2 regions of the Agrobacterium sp. NPDC090283 genome follow, and region 2 is predicted to be linked to the other one. Evidence: predicted binding sites of a transcription regulator. Region 2 holds the regulator's gene; the other holds the start of a gene.
The links. The regulator LexA, encoded in region 2, represses DNA repair genes until DNA is damaged. The targets are predictions, from matches to a motif close to TGTTCNNNNTGTGTTCNG.

Region 1 (5,968 bases), on a different contig from region 2:
CGTTAAACGATACTACTGCAAGTTATGATTCAAATTTCTCAATAAATCTCCGATACACACATCGAAATCTATTCGAATATTCTAATAAACTTCATATCCTCAACGAACCGCATCACTTCCGCCTCTTTCACCCGCTCATCGGCAAGGCGCAGGAGATAGGAGGGGTGCACGGTCACAAAAAGCGTTCGGCCCTCCTCCATCGGTATGGGACGACCCCTGACCTCCGAGAGCTTACCCTTCTCGCCGGTCAGCGCATAAAGTGCAGTTGCGCCCATGGCAACGATCAGTTTCGGCTGAACAAGCGCGATTTCCTGATTGAGCCACCAGCGGCATTGCTCCACCTCGCCTGCATTCGGCCGCTGATGAATGCGTCGTTTGCCGCGGGTTTCATATTTGAAATGCTTGACCGCATTGGTGACGTAAAGTCTTTTGCGTTCGATACCGATGTCGGCAAGAGTCCGGTCGAAAAGCTGGCCGGCCGGACCGACAAAAGGCTTTCCGGCGAGATCCTCGTGATCACCCGGCTGCTCACCGACGATCATGACATCCGCATCTTCCGGCCCGGAACCGAAAACCGTCTGCGTGGCGCTGCAATGCAAGGAACAGCGGGTGCAATGGCCAGCCTGCCGCGCCAGCGATGCGAGCGTGCCGTCCGCCGCCGGTTGCGGCATCTCCCGGGCAGCGGCCGCCGCCTGCAGACGATGGTGAAAGGGTTGCGGCTGGCTTGCCGCCCTCGCGGCCATTTCCAAGACCCGCGCCTCCGCGCCGAGAATGAGATCGGGAATGAGATCGGCTTCCGGCAGGTTCTTCCAGTATTTCTTCGGCATCTCGGCCGTCATGGCTTTGACCTTGAGGCGGGCCGGATTGAATATATTGGCGTAATAGGTCCGCCAGAGTTCATCTGTCTCATCCGTCAGATCAGGCTTCGCCGCCGCCTCGCGTGACGTCTGCAGCTCGCTTCCATCCCATCGGGCAGACCCTTTGGGCGTGGCGATCAGCCAGTCCATATCGGTAAACCGCCGCTGGAAAAACGCTGCTGTGCGCTCGACGATGAAATGATCCGGCTCGAACCATGCCACGAACCGCCGTCGGCCGCCCTGCCCCTGCGGCAGCGGCAATTCCTTGAAACGGACGAAGGCCGTCATCTTGTGACAGTCGCGGCGCACCGACTTCTCGAGCAGGCGGGCCTCCGCAACATCCGGATCGGACTTGAACTGCAGCAGGGCGCGGTCCCGCTTCAGCCGCCACAGCAACCGATAAAGCAATGCAAAACGGCCGGGATCGCTGTGGCAGATGATGGCCTGCGCCAGCACCACGAACGAGGCCGGAACGGAAATCTGCCCATTGCTTGCATCGACCCTCGGCAACGGCGCACCGGCGAAATCCAGCAGCCCTGCCCCGTCATCCCGCGACCGCCAGTCAATCATCTCCGGCCGAATATCGGCCGCAAGGGCCGCGCGCGCGGCATCGCGCCACTCGCCGAAATCGCCCCGCCCTTCCAGCACCGGGCCATACATCACAACAGCGACAATTGTTCGGGCTGCGGTGCAAACATCGCCCGCAGATCCGGCCGTTCGGTCAGCTTGCCCGGCGTCCAGCCCTCGGCGACGATGAAAGCCTTCACCTTTTTAAGGGACACACCAAAACGGGCAATATCCTCCAGCCGCAGCCGCCGGAACCGCCGCGACGATAGAACAGAGGCCACCGTCTTGGTGCCGAAACCGGGCACGCGCAACAGCATTTCCCGATCCGCCGCATTGACGTCCACCGGGAAACGCTCGCGATGTTTCAGCGCCCAGGCGAGCTTCGGGTCGATATCGAGATCGAGCATGCCGTCGCCGCCGATCGCGGTTATCTCGCCAATGTCGAAACCGTAAAAGCGATAAAGCCAGTCCGCCTGGTAAAGCCTGTGTTCCCGCATCAGCGGCGGCTTGATGAGCGGCAGGTTCTTCGACGAATCAGGAATGGGGCTGAAGGCCGAATAATAGACGCGCCGCAAACCGTAACTGCCATAAAGCCGGGCGCTGGTGGAGAGAATGGTGCTATCGTCAGCGCCGTCGGCGCCAACGATCATCTGCGTGCTCTGGCCGGCCGGCGCAAAGCGTCTGGTCTTTCTTGTCCTGACGGTCGGCTCCCCCGCCTCCTCGATCTTCAAACGGATATCGGCCATGGAACGGCGAATATTGGCGGGCTGCTTTTCCGGCGCAAAGCGACCAATGCCGCTATCGGTTGGCAATTCGATATTGATCGAAAGGCGATCCGCGTAAAGCCCCGCCTCCTCGATAAGCCTGGGCGATGCTTCGGGAATGGATTTCAGGTGGATATAACCGCGAAAACCATGGGTAACGCGCAACTCCCGCGCCACGCGCACCATCTCTTCCATCGTATGATCGGAGGAGCGGATGATGCCGGAGGACAGGAACAGCCCCTCGATATAGTTGCGCCGGTAAAATTCCAGCGTCAGCCAAACCACCTCTTCCGGCGTGAACCGCGCCCGCTCGACATTGCTGGAGGAGCGGTTGATGCAATAGGCGCAATCATAGATACAGAAATTGGTGAGCAGGATTTTCAACAGCGAAATACAGCGCCCGTCCGGCGCATAGGCATGGCAGATGCCCGACCCTTCCGTGGAACCCAGACCGCCTGACGCTGCGGAGTTGCGTTTTGTCGTGCCGCTCGATGCGCAGGAGGCGTCGTATTTCGCCGCGTCGGAGAGAATGGCCAGCCGTTGCCTGATTGACTTCTTCATAATTATGTTCACTATATGTTCCATTGAAAAATGTCAATCATATTGCTTAAGTCTCTGAATAGACGCGGGAATATGCCTTCCTCAAATTTGCTGGCATTTCACTGTCGTCTTCTGATATAGTCGGCTCAGTTATGATTTTGGCATGGTTCCGGAGTTCCCCTCCGGAACCTGTTTCTTTTTGTGTCTGCAAGTAAAGCGACCGGAATGCGAAGGATAAAAAAATGGTAGAAAAAGTACCGATGACTCAGGGTGGATTCGTCAAGCTGCAGGAGGAGCTGCGCTGGCGCCAGCAGGAGGAACGCCCCCGTATCATCGAGGCGATTGCCGAAGCGCGCGCCCATGGCGACCTTTCGGAAAACGCCGAGTACCATGCTGCCAAGGAAGCCCAGAGCCACAATGAAGGCCGCATCACCGAACTCGAAGACCTGACCGCGCGCGCCGAAGTCATCGATCTTTCCAAGATGTCGGGCTCGAAGATCAAGTTCGGCGCCACCGTCAAGCTGGTCGACGAAGACAGCGACGAGGAAAAGACCTATCAGATCGTCGGTGACCAGGAAGCCGATGTGAAGGCCGGCCGCATTTCCATCTCCTCGCCCATTGCCCGCGCCCTTATCGGCAAGGAAGTCGGCGACAGCATCGAAGTCAATGCGCCCGGCGGCGCCAAGGGCTACGAGATTCTCGCGGTTCAGTGGGGCTGATAAGCCCCAACGCGCAATGCGCCCCACGCGGGCGCATTGCTTCTTGACGTATTGCCCCCCAAATTAGCCGCAAAGACGGAAGCCCATCTTGTCCCACGTCAGTCTGAAAGATGTGCAGGTGCTTGCGCCGAACTTCAAACGCAGGCTCTCCGGCGTCACCTCCACCATCGTTCAGCTTATTCCGGTGCAGAACCGGCTGGGACAGAAGGTGGCCGTCATCGGCCCGGGCCTGCCGCCGCATCTGCCGCATGTGCGCTTTCGCCATCTGTGGCGGCTCTGGCAAAACGGCCCGCAGGGCGGCCCGCGCATCTGGCATGCCCGCCGCAACCTCGAAATGTTGCCGGGTCTTCTCCTCCGCGACGTGCTGCGCATGAAGGTGAAACTGCTCTTCACCTCGGCCGCGCAGAGGCGGCATTCCACCTATACCCGCTTCCTGATTTCGAAAATGGATGCGGTGGTTGCGACCAGCACCCGCTCCGGCTCGTTTCTGGAAGTACCCCATCGCGTTGTCATGCATGGCGTCGATACCGACCTGTTTCATCCGGCCACCGGACCCGAGGACACCATCGCCGCAACCGGTCTGCCGGGCCAATATCTGATCGGCTGCTTTGGACGGGTGCGACACCAGAAGGGCACCGACCTCTTCGTGCGCGCTATGATCGAGCTTTTGCCCGCCCATCCGCAATGGACAGCCGTGGTTTCCGGCCGGGTTACGGCGGAACACAAGGCTTTTGCCGAAGCACTCGAGGCCGACGTCAAGGCCGCCGGCCTTTCGGACCGAATCGTGTTTCAGGGCGAGGTGAACGACATCAAGCCGTGGTACCGGCGGCTGACGCTCTATGTCGCCCCATCCCGCAATGAAGGTTTCGGATTGACGCCGCTCGAGGCCATGGCGTCGGAAACCGCGGTCGTCGCCAGCACTGCCGGCGCCTATGAGGAAATGATCATCAAGGGTGAGACGGGCGCGCTCGTTGAAGCGGGTGACTATGAATCGCTCAGGGATGCGATAAAGACCTATCTGGCCGATCCGGCTCTGGCGTTAAACCATGCCCGTGCCGGACTTGCGCATGTGCGCACCACCTTCCCGCTCGAAAAAGAGGCCACGAGTCTCGGCGCTGTTTATGATGCGTTGCGGCGGGGGTGATCCGCCTTAGCAACCGCAAAGCCTGCCGTTCAGATTTCCACCAGGCCGACGCGCTTGACCTGACGGATGGTGAGCATGGTGCGCACCGTATCGACATTCTCATCCGCCGTCAGAACTTCGATGACGAAATCCTGAAACTCCGTCAGGTTTTTCGCCACGCAATGCAGCAGGAAATCGCTTTCGCCCGATACCATCCAGGCCTGACGCACCAGCGACCAGCCGGACGTCGCTGCGGCAAAGGCCTTCAGATTGCTGTCGGACTGCCGCTTCAAACCGACCATGCAGAAGGCGACGAGATCGAAACCGAGCTTCGGTGCGTTCAACATGGCGTGATAACCCTCGATCACGCCAGCTTCTTCCAGCTTGCGGACACGCCGGAGGCATGGCGGCGCGGAAATCCCGACCCTTTCGGCCAGCTCCACATTGGTCATGCGCCCGTCGCGCTGCAATTCGCGCAGGATTTTCAGATCGATGGCATCGAGTTCGACGCTGGTCACGGAGAAGTACCTCGTTAAGCTGGAGAACTTCCTTGTACTATTCGGCACGGGATTCGCAACATTATGCCACCGCCCGGTCACAAAATTGCGCGCGCATCCACAACTGCCTTGTTGGTAACGCAAGGCTGCCCTTGAATAAAGACACTAGACAACCTTAAATACCGGGCAACGAAGGGGTTGCGGCCTGTCCGCCGTGATGCGGCTGGAAGACGCTGGTGCCGAAAGGCACCGCTACTGAAAGACCCCGTTATTGAAAGGAACGTTTCCATGTCTGCCCGCCACACGAAGGTATTGATCATCGGCTCCGGTCCCGCCGGTTATACCGCGGCGATCTACGCGGCCCGCGCAATGCTGAAACCCGTGCTGATCGCCGGCATGGAACAGGGCGGCCAGCTGATGATCACCACCGATGTCGAAAACTATCCGGGCTTCGCCGATCCGATCCAGGGCCCTTGGCTGATGGACCAGATGCTGAAGCAGGCAACCCATGTGGGCGCGGAAATCGTCAGCGATCTCGTCACCGAAGTTGAAACCAATGTGCGGCCTTTCGTGGTCAGGACCGATTCCGGTCAGGTCTGGACCGCCGACACGCTGATCATTGCCACCGGCGCCAAGGCCAAGTGGCTAGGCATCGAGAGCGAGCAGCATTTCCAGGGCTTCGGCGTTTCCGCCTGCGCCACCTGCGACGGTTTCTTCTATCGCAACAAGGATGTGATCGTGGTCGGCGGCGGCAACTCCGCCGTGGAAGAGGCGCTTTATCTCGCCCATATCGCCAGGTCGGTCACCGTCGTGCACCGCCGCGACAGCTTCCGTTCGGAAAAAATCCTGCAGGAACGGTTGTTCGCCAAGGAAAACGTCAAGATCCTCTGGAACACCGAAG
Region 2 (5,968 bases):
GCCTATCGCAATCCGCCTGATCTGCTCGTTCATGAGGATGGTGAGCTGGTGGCGTTACTGGAGGACGGTAAAGTCTATACGACGAAAACACAGCCGCAGGGTTTCGTTTATGGTCAGTGGCAAAGGGCGCTGCTTTTGCCGGAACAGCCTGTGCCGCCGGTCTTTCTCAAGAGCGAGACCAAGACAGCCAAAGTGGCTTTGACCACGAAGGCGAAGCTCGATCCGAAAGAGATGAGCGCTGTCGCCCGGCGGATGACGGTGGCCCTGAGAGACGCCGCACCCGGTGTTTTCACCTGCAGCAAAGGTATATGGTGCGCAGCGCGCGCGGGAAGCGGCGAATGGATCATCGTTCTGGAAGACGGTCGCTTTGCCGGAAAGGCCTGCGATATCGCCGATATCGTCATCGTTTCCCGCAGAACCTCCTTCTCCCAATGCCGCTCGGGCGCGCTCCTGTTGAATCGCGATATTTTGCGACGGATCGGTTCGCTGGAGCTGGACTTCGCAGACAGCGATCAGGCAGGGGTGGTCGGCAGGTTGGGCGCCGCAATCGCCGGAATGGACAGGCCCTGGAGCGAACATCGCTATTACGACTGGAAAAGCGGCCATTTTGAACACGACCTGCCTGATGCCGTGACCCGGTTGCTGGCGGCGCCGCAATAAAGTGCCGCCAGCATGGATCGTCAGGCCCTTATGCGCAAATCCGCGGTCACGTCGCCGATCCCGGCGATTTCCTCTTCATGCGCCGCGTCGCGCCATGTCTCCTTCAGTCCGGCCTCGTACCATTCGCGCATGGCGGGAAGGGCAAGCAGCCGGTCGCAATAGGCTTTTGCCGCGGGCGAAAGTTCCGCCCCATAGCTCTGGAAACGAAAGGCCACCGGGCAGAAGAAGGCATCGACCGCCGTGAATTTCTGGCCCGCAAGATAAGGCCCGCCGAATTTCGCGAGACCTTCGCTCCACAGCGCATCGATGCGCTTTATATCGGCCGCAAGCCCGGTGTCGCCACCCTTCGGTTTTACGCGAATGCCGACCGACATGGGATATAGATTGCGCAGCGAAGAAAAGCCCGCATGCATTTCGCTCGCCGCCGAACGAGACCAGGCCCTTGCCTGCTTGTCGCTCGCCCAGACGCCCTGGTGTCGCTCCGCCAGATATTCGGCGATCGACAGCGATTCCCAAACCGTCACTCCCTCATCGACAAGGCAGGGTACCTTGCCGGTCGGAGAGAAGGTGGAGAAGGAAACGCCTTCGCCGAAGGGAACGAGTTTTTCATCGAAGGCGATGCCGAGCGTGCGCATCAATACCCACGGCCGCAGCGACCATGAGGAATAGTTCTTGTTGGCAATATAAAGATCGTACATGACGTGCTCCCCGATATGACGCGCATTTCTATAACGGCGGATGGGCCTTGGAATATTGCAAATAATCCATGGCTCCCATAAGCGGCATTGATGGATGGGAAGGTGAGGTCAGGGAAAAAGAGGCGCATCCACGTCACCACCTGGAGATGACGGCGAGACATATGGCGACGCGATTTGCAACCTGCATCCTCGCTCAAGGAGATGAAGGGTGCTCATTTCCTTGAATTCAACCAGCCGCCTCTTTGCCCTTTCCTGCAGCACAACGAAAACATCTGGCATGAATCCGGAACCATCCTTCATGACAAAAGACGCGCCGATCCGCTGGACGATTTCTCTTTACTTCGGCAAAGCCGCATTGTTCCAGAAAGCAAACCGCGATGCTTCAAAGGGAGCGTCATCTTTCCCGATGACGCTCCCACCGAAAAAAAGGCGCCGTCAATTAATGATAACGGCGGATCAGCCCAACCAGCTTGCCCTGGATTTTCACCCGGTCCGGTCCGAAAATACGGGTCTCATAGGCGGGATTGGCCGCTTCCAGAGCGATGGAAGCTCCCTTGCGGCGGAAACGCTTCAGGGTCGCTTCTTCATCATCCACCAGCGCGACGACGATATCGCCCGGATTGGCGGTGTTGCCGTTGCGGATGATGACGGTATCGCCATCAAAAATGCCGGCCTCGATCATCGAGTCGCCCTTGACCTCAAGAGCATAATGTTCGCCCGAACCCAGCATGTCGACCGGCACGGCCACATCGTGGGTGTTGTTCTGGATGGCGGAAATCGGCACGCCGGCGGCGATGCGGCCCATGACCGGCACGGTGACGGCGCCGCCGAGATCATTGGCTGGCGCCTTGGGGGCAGGGGCCGGTTCCGGCGTCTTCGGCTTGCCGAGGCTGCCTTCGATGACGCTGGGCGAAAAGCCGCGCTGCGGCCTCGCACCCGGCGTGTAGGCCTCCGGCAATTTGATCACTTCCAGCGCTCGTGCCCTGTTAGGTAGCCGGCGAATAAAGCCGCGCTCCTCGAGCGCGGTGATGAGCCGGTGGATGCCGGATTTGGAGGCAAGATCGAGTGCGTCCTTCATTTCATCGAAGGAGGGCGGCACGCCGGACTCTTTCATTCTTTCATGAATGAAGAGAAGCAATTCCTGCTGTTTGCGCGTGAGCATGAGGAAAACACCCTTGAGAATCGTCGTTGAAGTCGCGAAACAAATACAGAACGAACACTATATGTTCCATATGTGTTCCGCAATCCCCTAAAATTTCGTGAAGGGTGTATCGCAGATGGTGATTTGATCGTCGAAACCGTGAACAAAGCGGATTTGATTACTTAAGCGAGGTGTCTCGAACGCCAAAACCATCGGCCGGGGAGAATCGGCCGATGGTTTCCGTTGCCATTTTGCTGCGGGCTGAGTGTCAGTAGATCGTGAGCGCAGGAATGAAGCTGACCGCGATGAGAAGCAGCATCGCCATGGTGAAGAACGGCCACAATTCCCTCGTCGTCGCGCCGAGCGGCGCTCTGGCGATGGAGGACGAGATGAAGAGCGTGGTGCCGATCGGTGGCGTATAGAGCCCGATACCGAGATTGATGACCATCATCATGCCGAGCTGCACCCGGTCGAGCCCGATCATATCCGCAAGCGGCACGAAGATCGGTCCGAGAAGCAGGATCGACGGCGGCAGATCGAGCGGCATCCCGATGATCAGCATCAGGATGTTCATCATGAGAATGATCAGGATCGGGTTGGAGATATTCTCCGCCACCCAGGTGGCGAAATGCTGGGGAGCCTGATCGAAGGTGAGGACCCAGCCTACCGCCGCACTGCCCATGATGACCAGCATGACGACGCCGGTTGCCGAGCCCGCCTCGACGAAATTGTCGCAGAAACGTTTCCACGTCAGATCGCGATAAAAGAAGATGCTGAGCACGAGCGAATAGACGACAGAAAGAACGGCGACTTCCGTCGGCGTTGCAAAGCCGAAGCGCAGGCCGAGGATGATCAGGATCGGCAGAAGGATTGCCGGCAGGCTGCGGAATGCAAGGAGCGCCAGATCGCGCTTGCGGATACTTTCGTCACGCACGGCATAGCCCCGCCGCACAGCGATGGCCCAGCAGACGAAGATGAAGCCCACTGCCATGAGCAGGCCCGGCAGAATGCCGGCTATGAACAGATTGGCGATGCTGACACCGCTGACCAGCGAATAGAGGATCATCGGGATCGACGGTGGGATAAGCACGTCGATGACCGCCGAGGTGGCATTGTTGGCCGCACAGAGGGGGGCAGGGTAGCCTTGGCGTTTCTGCCATGGAATGAGCACCGAACCGAGCGCACTCGCATTGGCGACCGCCGAGCCGGAAACGCCGCCGAACACGACCGAAGAAATGACCGTCGTGGAAAGCGGGCCGCCGCGCCAGCGCTGCATGGCCTTGGAGGCGAGTTCCAGAAGCTGGGTTCCGAGTTTGCCGCCGAGCATCAGCGTGCCGGCGAGCATGAAGAACGGCAGCGCCAGCATCGGAAAAGACTGCGTCTGGTCGTAAACCTGCTGCGCCACGATCGAAAGCGGCACGTAACCGTTCCACAGCACGGCGACACCCGCAGAGATGATCAGGGCGTAGCCGACCGGAACCGCAATCATCATGAGAATACAAAATGCAATGATCATCACGATGGTCATAGCGGCATCTCCTCGGTTGCGCCGTGCGGGCGGGCATGCCAGCCGCCGGAGAGAATGCGCAGGCTCGCTGTTGCGGTCGTGACGGAGACCAATGCCGCGCCGAAGGCGATGGAATAATAGCCGATGCTGTTGGGCAGTTGCAGGACGGGGCTGATTTCTGCGCCGGCGATCTCGGCGACGACAAGCGCCTGTTGCGCGAGAATGACGAAGCTTGCGACCGTCACGAGATTGGCAAACAGCAGAACGCCCACCTTGCCGCGTTCGTCGAACTTGTCATAGATCCACTCCACTGCCATATGCGCGCCGTTCTGCGCCGCAAGGGTAATGCCGGCGACGATGAACCATGGAAACAGCATGGTCGGCAGTTCTTCCGCAAAATCCAGACCGCCGGATGTCGATAGATAGCGGACGATGACGTTTGCGGTCATGATGACCGTGAGCAGAATGCCTGACGCCACGATGATGACGCGGCAGAGGATGGCGATGAAACTGTCAACGCGATTGGCGGCGGACAAGGCTCCTTCGAGCATTGGCGCATCTCCTGAAAACTGAAACCGTATGAATGTCGGCGTGAGCGACGCTCCCGCCGATCCTGTCGGTGGACATGAAGGCGAGGTCGGGCGGCACGAGCCGGCCCGGCATCTGATCGTCAGCCCTTGGCAGCTTTTTCAAGCTCAGCGACGAAATCGCCGAAGGGCTTCTGCTTCCATGTCTCCAGCACCTGCGCGGTGGCCTTCGCGAAAGCGGCGTGGTCGATGTCTTCCACCACCTCGATAGCGGCATTGGCCTTGAATGCGGCCAGAGACGCGCTTGCCTTTTCAGCCGAGAGTTTGCGCTGAAGCGCCCCGGCCTCCTTCGCAGCCGCCTTGACCGCCTCAAAATCCTTGCCCAGCCGCCCCTCGGCGAATTTGGACATCAGGAACGGGGTGGATTCCCATTTATGGGCAGTGAGGCTGATATGTTTGTTGACCTCGTAAAGCTTGGAGCTTTCGATGTTGACAAGCGGATTTTCCTGCCCGTCCACCACGCCCTGCTGAAGCGCGATGTAAAGTTCGCCAAAGGCGATCTGAACCGTCGCCGCATCCAGCGCCTTGAAAATATCCATCGTCATCGGGTCGGCGGGCGTGCGGATTTTCAGGCCCGCGACGTCCTGCGGCTTGGTGATGGCGTGTTTGGAGTTGGAAACATGGCGGATGCCGTTGTCCCACCAGTCGAGCGGCACGATGCCGACCTTCTGGAAGCGCGCATCGAGCGATGCGCCGACATCGCCCTCAAGCACCTTGATCGCCTGATCGGCATTGCTGAACAGGAAGGGCAGGCCGAGCGCCGCGAGTTCGGGAACAACGCTCGAAACCGGACCCTGGCTGTTGGCGGTGAAATCCAGCGCCCCGGTGCGCAGGCTGGTCAGCATGGCGGCGTCGCTGCCAAGCGTTTCGGAACCGGCGACGTTGATCGCCACGCGGCCTTCGGTTTTCTCTGCGACGAGTTCCGCGAATTTCGCGGCCGCCAGCGTGCGTGGATTGCCCGGCGCCGCACCATGACCGAGCGTCAGCGTCGTGGCAGCCCGGGCGTTGCGGGACGTCATCAGAACGGCCGGCGCCGCCAGCGCCAGTCCCGTACCGGTCAAAAACATGCGCCTGTTGATGGAAATACTCATTTTTCTCCTCCCTGGATTTAAATACCCTCAGCGTTGTCCGATCATGCGGATAACGCGCTCCACTCCCTAAAAACCGCCGGCTCCCCCCCGGCTGATTCCGCACTATGTTTGAGCTTCAGCCTTTAGACCGAACCGCGCGGTACTTCAAAACTTTCATTCTCCAGCCAGCCTCTGGCGCGCGCCACGATCATCGCCGTCGAGATGCCGTAGCGGTCATGCAGGGTTGGCAGCGCGCCCGCATCCAGAAAGGCATCGGGCAAGGCGATCTGCCGAAGGCGCGGCGC

Region 1: the regulator LexA is predicted to act here: its motif matches at 2,755-2,772, upstream of ACIQUH_RS06340 (putative DNA modification/repair radical SAM protein).

What each region holds. Positions count from the first base shown of each region.
Region 1 covers NZ_JBIVYG010000003.1:164,238-170,205, reverse strand. Annotated here, with positions in the region: gene ACIQUH_RS06345 (UdgX family uracil-DNA binding protein) at 69-1,517, opposite strand; gene ACIQUH_RS06340 (putative DNA modification/repair radical SAM protein) at 1,517-2,749, opposite strand; gene greA (transcription elongation factor GreA) at 2,971-3,447, shown strand; gene ACIQUH_RS06330 (glycosyltransferase family 4 protein) at 3,536-4,591, shown strand; gene ACIQUH_RS06325 (Lrp/AsnC family transcriptional regulator) at 4,621-5,088, opposite strand; gene trxB (thioredoxin-disulfide reductase) at 5,356-5,968, shown strand, end outside.
Region 2 covers NZ_JBIVYG010000001.1:538,836-544,803, forward strand. Annotated here, with positions in the region: gene ACIQUH_RS02675 (ComEC/Rec2 family competence protein) at 1-660, shown strand, start outside; gene ACIQUH_RS02680 (glutathione S-transferase family protein) at 681-1,358, opposite strand; gene lexA (transcriptional repressor LexA) at 1,798-2,520, opposite strand; gene ACIQUH_RS02690 (TRAP transporter large permease subunit) at 2,768-4,027, opposite strand; gene ACIQUH_RS02695 (TRAP transporter small permease) at 4,024-4,557, opposite strand; gene ACIQUH_RS02700 (TRAP transporter substrate-binding protein) at 4,677-5,684, opposite strand; gene ACIQUH_RS02705 (transketolase family protein) at 5,807-5,968, opposite strand, start outside.